Regions from separate parts of the Lactobacillus sp. 3B(2020) genome, predicted to be linked through region 2. Evidence: riboswitches for the same ligand, from Rfam matches in the RefSeq annotation. Region 2 holds a riboswitch; each other region holds the start of a gene.
The links. A riboswitch is a leader RNA that binds a small molecule or an ion and turns the genes downstream of it on or off. The one in region 2 is predicted to bind thiamine pyrophosphate.
Positions count from the first base shown of each region.

Region 1: another riboswitch for thiamine pyrophosphate. It lies ahead of GTO83_RS00960 (ECF transporter S component); the one in region 2 lies ahead of thiM (hydroxyethylthiazole kinase).
Region 3: another riboswitch for thiamine pyrophosphate. It lies ahead of tenA (thiaminase II); the one in region 2 lies ahead of thiM (hydroxyethylthiazole kinase).

Region 1 covers NZ_CP047410.1:199,889-203,166, forward strand. The annotation lists gene GTO83_RS00955 (ATP-binding cassette domain-containing protein) at 1-1,150, opposite strand, end outside; gene GTO83_RS00960 (ECF transporter S component) at 1,152-1,712, opposite strand; TPP riboswitch at 1,810-1,898, opposite strand; gene GTO83_RS00965 (nucleoside hydrolase) at 2,550-3,278, opposite strand, start outside.
Region 2 covers NZ_CP047410.1:980,062-983,339, forward strand. The annotation lists gene GTO83_RS04875 (NRAMP family divalent metal transporter) at 1-186, shown strand, start outside; gene GTO83_RS04880 (hypothetical protein) at 281-820, shown strand; gene GTO83_RS04885 (FAD:protein FMN transferase) at 835-1,752, shown strand; TPP riboswitch at 1,790-1,897, shown strand; gene thiM (hydroxyethylthiazole kinase) at 1,941-2,705, shown strand; gene thiD (bifunctional hydroxymethylpyrimidine kinase/phosphomethylpyrimidine kinase) at 2,702-3,278, shown strand, end outside.
Region 3 covers NZ_CP047410.1:1,832,881-1,836,158, forward strand. The annotation lists gene GTO83_RS09205 (aldo/keto reductase) at 1-743, shown strand, start outside; gene tenA (thiaminase II) at 1,033-1,674, opposite strand; TPP riboswitch at 1,717-1,823, opposite strand; gene GTO83_RS09215 (RluA family pseudouridine synthase) at 1,832-2,716, opposite strand; tRNA gene GTO83_RS09220 (tRNA-Asp) at 2,788-2,862, opposite strand; gene mprF (bifunctional lysylphosphatidylglycerol flippase/synthetase MprF) at 3,005-3,278, shown strand, end outside.

The DNA.
Region 1 (3,278 bases), 780 kb from region 2:
GTAACTTCTTTTGTTGGCCACCAGAAAGGGAATAGACCACCCGATCTGTCAAATCGGCTAACCCCAATTTAGTGAGGGCATTTTGGAGGTTAGCTGGTGTGAAATAGGGATGGCGCCCTTGTTTTTGGCTCAAGGCTAGTTCTTCCGCTACAGTTACGTTTAAAAATTGATCCGCGGCATGTTGGAAAACCAAACCACACTTCCGGCCCCAACGCCGGGCAGAATATTTGCGGAGTTCTTGGCCCGCGTAAAGTAAACTTCCTTGATAGGTCCCGAGTTTGGCCAGAACCTTGAGCAAGGTTGACTTCCCGCTCCCGGATTCACCGGTTAAAAGACTAATTTGGTTTTCCGGGAGTTGAAAGTGGGCTTGATCGATTAAAACTTGGTTGGGTTGGGTAATTTTAAGATTTGTTCCAGTCAAAATTGCCGGAAATTGTGCAGCTGGTTTGGCTGGAATCACCGGTTGCTGATTTGCTGCTACTAGTAATTGCCGGACTGCTTGGCTGGTTAAAACCTGTGTTTGATGGTCGGTTCCAAATTGAATCACGTTAGGACTAACGGCCTGGTAATTGCTTAAATCATGGTCCGCGATAATCACAGTTTTGCCGGCCTCAACTTGGCTTTGAAGTTGCTGTAACAGGCGCTTACGATTAACCGGATCCAGGCTAGCGAAGGGCTCATCTAAGAGGATCACTGGTTTTTGCATCGCAATAATTACTGCCAAGGCCGCCCGTTGTTTTTCTCCGCCTGAGAGGGTGGCAAATTGCCGGTGGGCGAGGTGACTGATTTCAACGGTCGCAAACGCCGCTTGAATCCGGGCCGGCATTTCTACAGGTGGAATTTGCAGGTTTTCTAAGGCAAACTCTGCTTCGTGCCAGGGAGTATCCATCGCAAATTGGAGGCTTGGATCTTGAAACATCATCGCGGCTTCGGTTGCTTTGAGGCTAATTTCACTTCCAGGATCAAGTTGACCACCGTATTTGGGTAACAGACCGGCCAGAATTTTTAAGAGGGTGGATTTGCCGCTCCCGGAAGGCCCATAAAGGAGGGTCATCGTTTTCCGGGGGATGGTTAAATCAGCTACTTTTAAAACTGGGAGTTGCGGTTCGTAACTAAAACTGAGGTTGTGGATTTCAATTGCTTGGGTCATTTTAATTGGTCTTAATCACATGGGCCCGTTCTAAGAGATTAGCGACTAACTTAACGAGGACCCCGCAGAAAATAAACATCGAAACAAAGCGAGCAATCAGTAAAATCAAATTCAGTTGCAAACTAAAGTGAGCATAACCATTCCGGAACCAGTCCCACCCAAAAGTAATGAAAGTTGAAGTGAGTGCTGAAGTAGTTAACCCAAACCAATCAAAGTGCTTATAAGCCGTAAGGGTAAACCCAAGTTCGCTAGCGACCCCTTGGACAAAACCAGAGATCAGGTTGGAAGCTCCCCATTGGCCCCCTAAGAACATTTCCCCAGCCGCTCCTAAAAATTCACCGAGAAAGGAAGCGGCCGGTCGCCGGAGAAGCATCGCCGCCATTGGACCAGCCATGCACCAAAGCCCCATTGTGATATCGTTGGCCATTGGTCCCAAGCCAACTGGGGTTAAAACTATGGAGAGACCATTATATAAGAAGTCACCGGCATAGTAGATGACCCCGAAAATGATTCCAATCAAAGCCAACAAAATAACTTCCTTGAGTTGATAACGTTTTGACATCGAAATGTCCCCCTTGTGGAAATAAATTTCAATCCACGCCAACAAAAAACACCCCAACAGAAAGCCTGCGGGGTGCGGGTTAAATCTATCTTTTGCCGATTCACCGAATGTAACTCCCTACGCTGGTACTAACCAGATCAGGTTAAATGGGTATTATCTCAGCCAAAGGCACCCCAGACATGGTATTGATAAGCATATTATAACGAATTCGCTTCCAATTGACAAATAAGGTCACTAGTGACGCACCATAATTAACAGATTGTGGAAAACTTTGAAGAACACGAATTGTGAATTTAGCTATCAAAATCATCATTAACCATAACCAAGCTGGGGAAAAGTAATGATTTATCCACAATAATTTGGTGGAAAAGTTGAAAACTTGTGGATAACTTATGGATAGATTATAACAATCAGTCCAATTTAAACACCACGTACCGTGGATTGAAAAAGCATCACTAAATTGGCTGCTAATGTTAGACCACGGAAAGTGGATTAAATAGGTAAAAAGTAGAGAGGTTGGGAAAAAAGCTCCTTGACGGCCTGGTTGGGATAAGAAGAACGAAGGTTGATTCATTAGAATCGACCTTTCGTTCGCACTTATCCGCTAAGGCCGTGATTTGGAGCGAACCAGCCAACTGGTTTGGCGTTTGTGAGCCCATGCAAGGCTGAATAGGTTGGTGCGACCGTTAGGAAAGTAACTGCCATTCAGCTACTGCTTTGACCTTAGTTACTGAGTAACATTCGGAGATGAAAAAGAGGACGAGGAGAAACCAAGGTTTCTTCTCGTCCTCTCACGGTCAAATAAGTTTAAATGATGTTTATTTAGATAAAATTATCCTAATGTTCTTTGAAGAGGTTCGTTAAAAGGTCCATGAAGGTAGCCAAGTAGCGATCCTTATCAACATTAACGGCAACCTTAACGTTTGGGTTAGGATCGTTCAACTTGTCCTTGTCACCGACCGTCCGAGCGTAGTTGTGTTCATCGTAGATTACCTTCATGAAGAGGCTAATCGTTTGAATAAAACTTGGGTCGAGGGAAACTCCAACGGCGAGTGGGTCGTGAAGGGCACAACCATGCTTGTCGATGTCGAGGTTATAGTAAGCATCGATGTAGAAGTCGGTGATATCAGCGTAAGCTTTTCCGGCCTTAGTCCCAAGTTCCCGCCATTGTTGGGTTTCTTTCTTGGTTAAGAGGGTCCGCAAAGTAACATCAAGGCCAACCATCGTTAGTGGTAAGTCACTGGTCAAGACCGTGTTAGCAGCCTTAGCATCTTGATTGATGTTGGCTTCGGCAACGTCAGTTACGTTCCCTTCAACCGTTAACGCCCCACCCATGAAAGTGACATTCCCAATTAAGTGGGCAATTTCAGGATCCTTTTCAAGAGCCGCCGCCAAGTTGGTCATTGGCCCAGTTGGGATGATGATTAAGTCCTTCCCATACTTGTGAGCAGCTTCGATGTAAAAGTCAACCCCCGATTGTGCTTCTACTTGCCGCTTTGGTTCTGGAAGTTCGACTTCTCCAATCCCGTTGTTCCCGTGGATATCCTTGGAAACTTGCATTACATC
Region 2 (3,278 bases):
GTGGTAGTGGGCGCGTTGAACGGTTTAATTTTACCAATTGCGTTAGCGATCCTATTAGTTGCGGCCCTTAAAGAACCAATTATGGGAGCCCGTTACCATCATCCAATTTGGTTATCAATTACTGGTTGGATAGTGGTCCTTTTCATGGCCTTTGCCAGTTTAAAAACCATCTTTACCTTATTCTAAGTTGGTCATCATCAAAAGCGGTGGTTGAATTGCAATCAACCGCTTTTTTTGGTTCAATTGAAATGAAATGGTTATTTCGGGAGGTAAGTTGGTAATGGAGAAATGGCAAAATTACTATTCAAAAGAGGAACAAGCAGTGCTAACGGAGAAGGCGAAGCAGAAAATTAAATTTCCCACTACCCTTTATCAACTTGCAAAGGCTAATGGTCAGTTCATCCCTAAACATGCACGGATCAAAGCTTGTCAACGCGCTCGGATGCCTCTTCTGAAGGCTGATATTCAAAATCTGACTGCCTTGGCTAATGGACAGAAGCTCCCAGCATCGCCAAAGAAAAAGGCAAAGCGATCACAAACAAAAGTGTTACGAGAACGGAAGACACTACCAAAGATCACTGCTAAAGAACGGCTTCAACGGATCTTAAGCCAATATGATAGTTGGGTGCAAACCGGTGAAGAAGTTGGCATTATGCAGTTTGAAAAACACCGGCGCTATCGGATTCAAGCGGCCGACGTACTGAAGAATCTTGAAGCTACAAATTACGCTTTGAATCGCCAAGCTAACTTAATGGAAAACCAGCTCGAACGGCTAATGGAACGGGTTGAACGCCGGCAAGATAACCAACGATTTTATTGAAAGAGGATGAAAAAATGATTGCAAGACGACGGGTTCATTTGATGGGGACCGTAATCGATGTCCAGATCGATCACGAAGAGGCAGAAGCTTTGGCAGATGAAGTAGTGCGTCAGCTAAAATTGTACGAACATCGTTTTAGTGCAAATGATGATTCAGCCGAGTTAATGCAAGTCAACCATCAGGCTGGTAAGCAAGCAGTAAAAGTAGCTCCGGAGTTATTCGACTTAATACAAATTGGTAAAGATTATAGTCTAATGCCAGTCGGCAACTTAAATATTGCCATTGGGCCCCTCGTTAAGCTCTGGCATATTGGTTTTGATGATGCTCATAAGCCAGGTGATGATAAAATTAAAGCACGACTAAAACTGACTGATCCCCACCAAATTGAATTGAATCCAGTTCAACAAACGGTTTTCCTAAAACAAGCTGGAATGGAGATTGATTTGGGGTCGCTTGCAAAGGGATATATCGCTGATCTACTTACCGATTATTTACGCCAAAACGGGGTCCAATCAGCCCTTTTAAATCTTGGTGGGAACGTGGTTGTGATCGGCGGGAAGCGGAGTAATCCGGATGGTTATTGGCACGTTGGCCTGCAAGATCCAGCTCAACCGCTTGGCAACTACCGGCGGGTATTAAATCTCCGTGATCAATCAATTGTAACTTCTGGGATTTACCAACGAAACCTGGAAGCTAACCATCATTTTTATCACCATATTTTTGACAAACATACTGGTTATCCAACTCCCACCAAGATTACAAGTTTATCGATTATTTCTAAACGGTCGGTTGATGGCGAGATTTGGACAACAATGCTCTTTGGAAAACCACAAGCCGAAATTCAACGTGTAGTGGAAGGGTTACCAGGGATTAAGGCCATCGTCATTGATAACCGGAACCAGCTGTTTGAATATCATGGGCCAGGTGATTAGATTGACAATTTTTCATTACCGCTTACAATTAAATTAGAAAATGTAACTGGAGTGCCCGTGCACCGGGCTGAGATGTGTTTGAGAAACACGGATCCATTGAACCTGTGAGTTAGAACTCGCGTAGGGACGTTACGGAGGCGTTATCCTGCGGGGATAACGCCTTTTTTGATGTTCCGGAAAGGAAAAAGATGAAGACAAACTTAATTGACCAAATTAAAGCTAAACGTCCCTTAGTACTAGTAGTGACCAATTCTATTACTGCTGGAGCAGTAGCTAATGTTTTAAGCGCAGTAGGGATGTCACCGATGATGCCATCTGACTTTCATGAGGCTACTGAGCTAACCCAGTTGGCGGATGCCATAACCATTAATATTGGCTCGGTTGACAGTGATCAAGCGGCTTTAATTGATGCGGTGATGGCGACTGCAACCCAACTGAGTAAGCCAATTGTCTTAGATCCGGTTGCAGTAAGTGCGAGTCAAGCTCGGCAAAGTTTAGTCCAATCAATTCTAAAGAAAGGGGTAACTTTAATCCGTGGTAATGCGAGTGAGATTGCTTATTTAGCAGGAATTCAAAGTCGCGCCCGGGGGATTGATGCCGGAGACGAAAATAATCCGGCTTACCTGGCCCAACTTTGTGCGCAAAAGCAGCATTGCTTAGTGGTTCTTTCTGGGCCAATTGACTACGTAAGTGATGGCAAAACCACGGTTGAATGTACGATGGGAAGTCCAATGATGCCAAAAGTCGTTGGAACTGGTGACATGCTTTCGGCTTTTTTGAGTGGTTGCCTTAGCTTACCGATTAGTCAATTTGAAGCTGTCAAATTTGGAACGGAATACTTTGGCCAGGCAGGACAAAGAGCAGACACCGGGAAACTTGGTGATTGGTCGGCTAATTTCTTAACGATCTTGGACCAAGCAAATTCAAAAAGTTGGAAGGGAGTAGAAAAATGAAAAAACAATTTCCTCAAGCTTTAACAATCGCTGGATCTGATTCTGGTGGTGGGGCTGGCATGCAGGCAGATTTAAAAACGATGCAAATGCGACATGTTTTTGGGGCGTCTGTGGTAGTTGCTGTAACCGCCCAAAATACTCGCGGGGTAAATGATGCTTTTACCCTACCTAAAACAATTATTGATGAGCAATTTGAAGCGGTTGCTGATGACTTAGCGATTAAAGCTGTCAAAAGTGGCATGTTAGCCAACAGTGACACGGTGCGGACGGTTGCTAAAAATTTACGGAAGTTTAATTTTGGCCCTTATATTCTTGATCCGGTAATGGTTGCTAAAGGGGGTGCTCATTTATTGACTGATGATGCTGTAGCAACGGTTAAACAGGAATTGTTACCACTTGCAAGCTTAGTAACCCCTAACTTACCTGAGGCTGAAGTTTTAACAGGAATTACGATTAAGGATCAGGGAGCAATGCGAGCGGCAGCTGAAAAACTTCAAACTTTGGGTGCTAAAAATGTCTTAGTTAAGGGTGGCCATTTGGACACTGAGACCGCGGCAAGTGATTATGTGTTAT
Region 3 (3,278 bases), 850 kb from region 2:
TTCAAGCAGCCTACGAGACTGGCTACCGGCTAATTGATACGGCACAGCTTTATGAAAATGAAACCGTCCTTGGTAATGCCATCAAGAGCTTAGGGGCTCCGCGGGATCAATACTTTATAACCACCAAGGTGGCAGAAAAGAATCAAGGCTATCAAACTGCCATTGACTCAGTTAAGGAATCTCTGAAAAAGCTGCAACTCGATTACGTTGATCTGCTTTTGGTTCACTGGCCAATTCAAAATCACTTCTTTGAAACCTGGCGGGCTTTTGAAGATATGAAAAAACAAGGTTTGACCAGGTCAATTGGGGTTTCTAACTTTGGAATTGCTCATCTCGAACTTTTAGCCACCCAAGCTAACGAACGCCCAGTTGTTAACCAAGTCGAACGGCACCCTGGCTTAAATCAACTCGCCCTCTTGAATTATCACCGGAACCACGGGATTGTTACCCAAGCCTGGTCGCCATTAGCCCGGGGAAAATATCAAGATACCCCAGTCCTAAAGGCGATTGCTGAGCACCATCACAAATCGGTTGCTCAAGTCATCCTACGCTGGCACTTACAAGGCGGCGTAGCAATCATCCCTAAATCATCCCATCATGAACGAATTCAAGCAAATGCGGATCTTTATGACTTTGAACTTTCAAATGCCGAAATGAATCAAATTAACCAACTAAATCGCTTTGCCCGGACTGGTCGCGAACCAGAACTAGTCTTTGAAAACAACGAACAGTATCAACGATAGTCAAAAAAAGACCGGAAAAACCTTCAGTTTCTCTCCGGTTTCTCTTGCATCTCCGAATGTTACTCAGTAACTAAGGTCAAAGCAGTAGCTGAATGGCAGTTGCTTCCCTACGGTCGCACCAACCGATTCAGCCTTGCATGGGCTCACAAACGCCAAACCAGTTGGCTGGTTCGCTCCAAAGCACGGCCTTAGCGGATAAGTGCGAACGAAAGGTCGATTCTAATGAATCAACCTTCGTCCTTCTTATCCCAACCAGGCCGTCAAGGAGCTTTTTTCCCAACCTTTCTTATTACCAATTTTCCTTTGTCAAAGCCATTTGCCAGAAATGAACCTCATAGTAGCAAGACTTCGCAAAGGCTCCTCGCATCAAAGCTTGCGTTGGTTGATCAACTTGTAAGGCTAGCCGATCAACGATTGCCCGCATTTGGGTTGTACTCGTCGTAAAATCCTCCCCACCATAACTATCAAAGAAAGCTTGATAGATTGGATCTGGACTTTGTTTTTGGGCAAGCCCTTTGCCAACTTCATTATAAAGCCAATAACACGGCAACAAGCCAGCTGTTGCCACTGCAACCCCAAACTTTGTTAATTGATAGTACATGTGAGTAATATAAGCATAGTTCGTTGGTGCCGGATTAGTTTGATCAAGTTCGGCTAAAGTAATCTGTAATGCTTGGTGCAATGCTTGGCGGGCTTGATCTTCTCCGGCACCCAAACTAAGCAATAACTTAGCATCATCAGCCGGTAAATGTTTGGCGACTAATTCATGGAGATGCTGGAAATTACGCAAGTATTGGTGATCTTGGCATAAGTAATACCGAAAAGTTTCCTTAGGTAAGCTCCCATCCACAAGCTGCTGAATAAAGGGATGGTGGACACTCTGGTCGTGACAAGCCATAATGGTTGTTTTAAGGGTATCAGTAAACTTCATTTTGCTTCCTTTCCGGACGAAAAAAGGCGCTATCCTCGCCGGATAACGCCTTCCGTAACGTCCCTACGCGAGTTCTAACTCACAGGTTCCAAGGATCCACGTGTTTGCACGCATCTCAGCCCGGCCCACGGGCACTCCAGTTACAATTTATCTGTTTTTAGTTTAGTTGATCCCATAATTCTTGTAAAGCTTGGGGCAAATCTGCCTTAAATGAAAGTTCTTTTTCCGTAAAGGGATCCATAAATTCCAGCCTAGTTGCGTGTAAGGCCTGGTGTTCTACCCGGTCTAATTCACCACCATACAGGTGATCCCCCACTAAGGGGTTCCCTAGCCAACTTAAATGAACCCGAATTTGGTGGGTCCGGCCAGAATGGAGGCGTAAGCGAACCAGGCTATGGTTAGCTTTGGTTTCTTCCACCCAGTATTCCGTTTTAGCGGGTTGACCATCTGGGCTTATTTCCCGGGAAATTTGATCCTTAATCCGGGCAATTGGTTGATTGATCATACCATGCTCAAGTGGCAAATGACCACTGACGATTGCCAAGTACTCCTTCTTAACCTGGTGGGTTTGCACCTGTTGACTAATCATACTAGACGCCACCCGATGCTTTGCAACTAACATTAGGCCACTAGTAAAGCGATCGAGCCGGGTAATTAAATGGGGGCGTTGGTCTTCAGCACCTTTTTGAATCAAGTTTCCTTTTACCCGATTAAGGACAGTATCATTTTGTTCGGTTGGTCCAGGCACAGAGGATAAACCAGCTGGCTTATTAACTACCAACCAATTTGCGTCTTCATAGACAATCGTCAAGGGACCGTCAGACACCGCAACCGTTGGATCAACTGGTTCCGGGTCGACCTTAATCGTTAAAGGTTGGTTAGGCAAGATCTTCGTCGTTGGCCGCACCTCACGATGGTCAACCATCAATACCCCAGCCCCATTTTTAATATCGTTAAATAATCGGTGCCCCATCCCCAAACTTTGGAGATACCGTTTAATCTTGATTGGCTCAGTCCCGTGGTAATACCAAGTATTTTCCATATTTTCCTCCATTTTCTGATACAAGAAAACCCGGAAAGAAACAACTACTTCCTTCCGGGCTCTTTAATTAGCGGTCCATGCGGGACTCGAACCCGCGATCTCATCCGTGACAGGGATGCGTCCTAAACCAACTAGACCAATGGACCAATAAAGCACAAGTAATAATATACCGGAACTCACTTCAATCGTCAACTATTTTCATGATTTCTTGCTAAATTTTCGAAAAAAATGTAACTTAGAAAGGAATACATCGTTTTTTTCTTACTATACTTCAATTTGGGGGTAGCTATGCAAACCTTTTGGCAAACTGCAGAACGTTTTTGGCAACATTATGCCCGGATCTTAAAGCTTATTTTTATTACCTCAGTCATCCTCTTCGTCGTGATTACGTTGGGAAACTTTTTTAAAACTGTTGATTGGGGAGCAGTTGATGCAGAACTAACTACCCTCCCCCTTAGTACACTTCTCCTCTTAACTTTCGGGGGCCTAGTTGCGATCTTACCAATGACGGGTTATGACATTGCTATTACCCACCTCTTGCCAGGTAAATTTAACCGGTTTT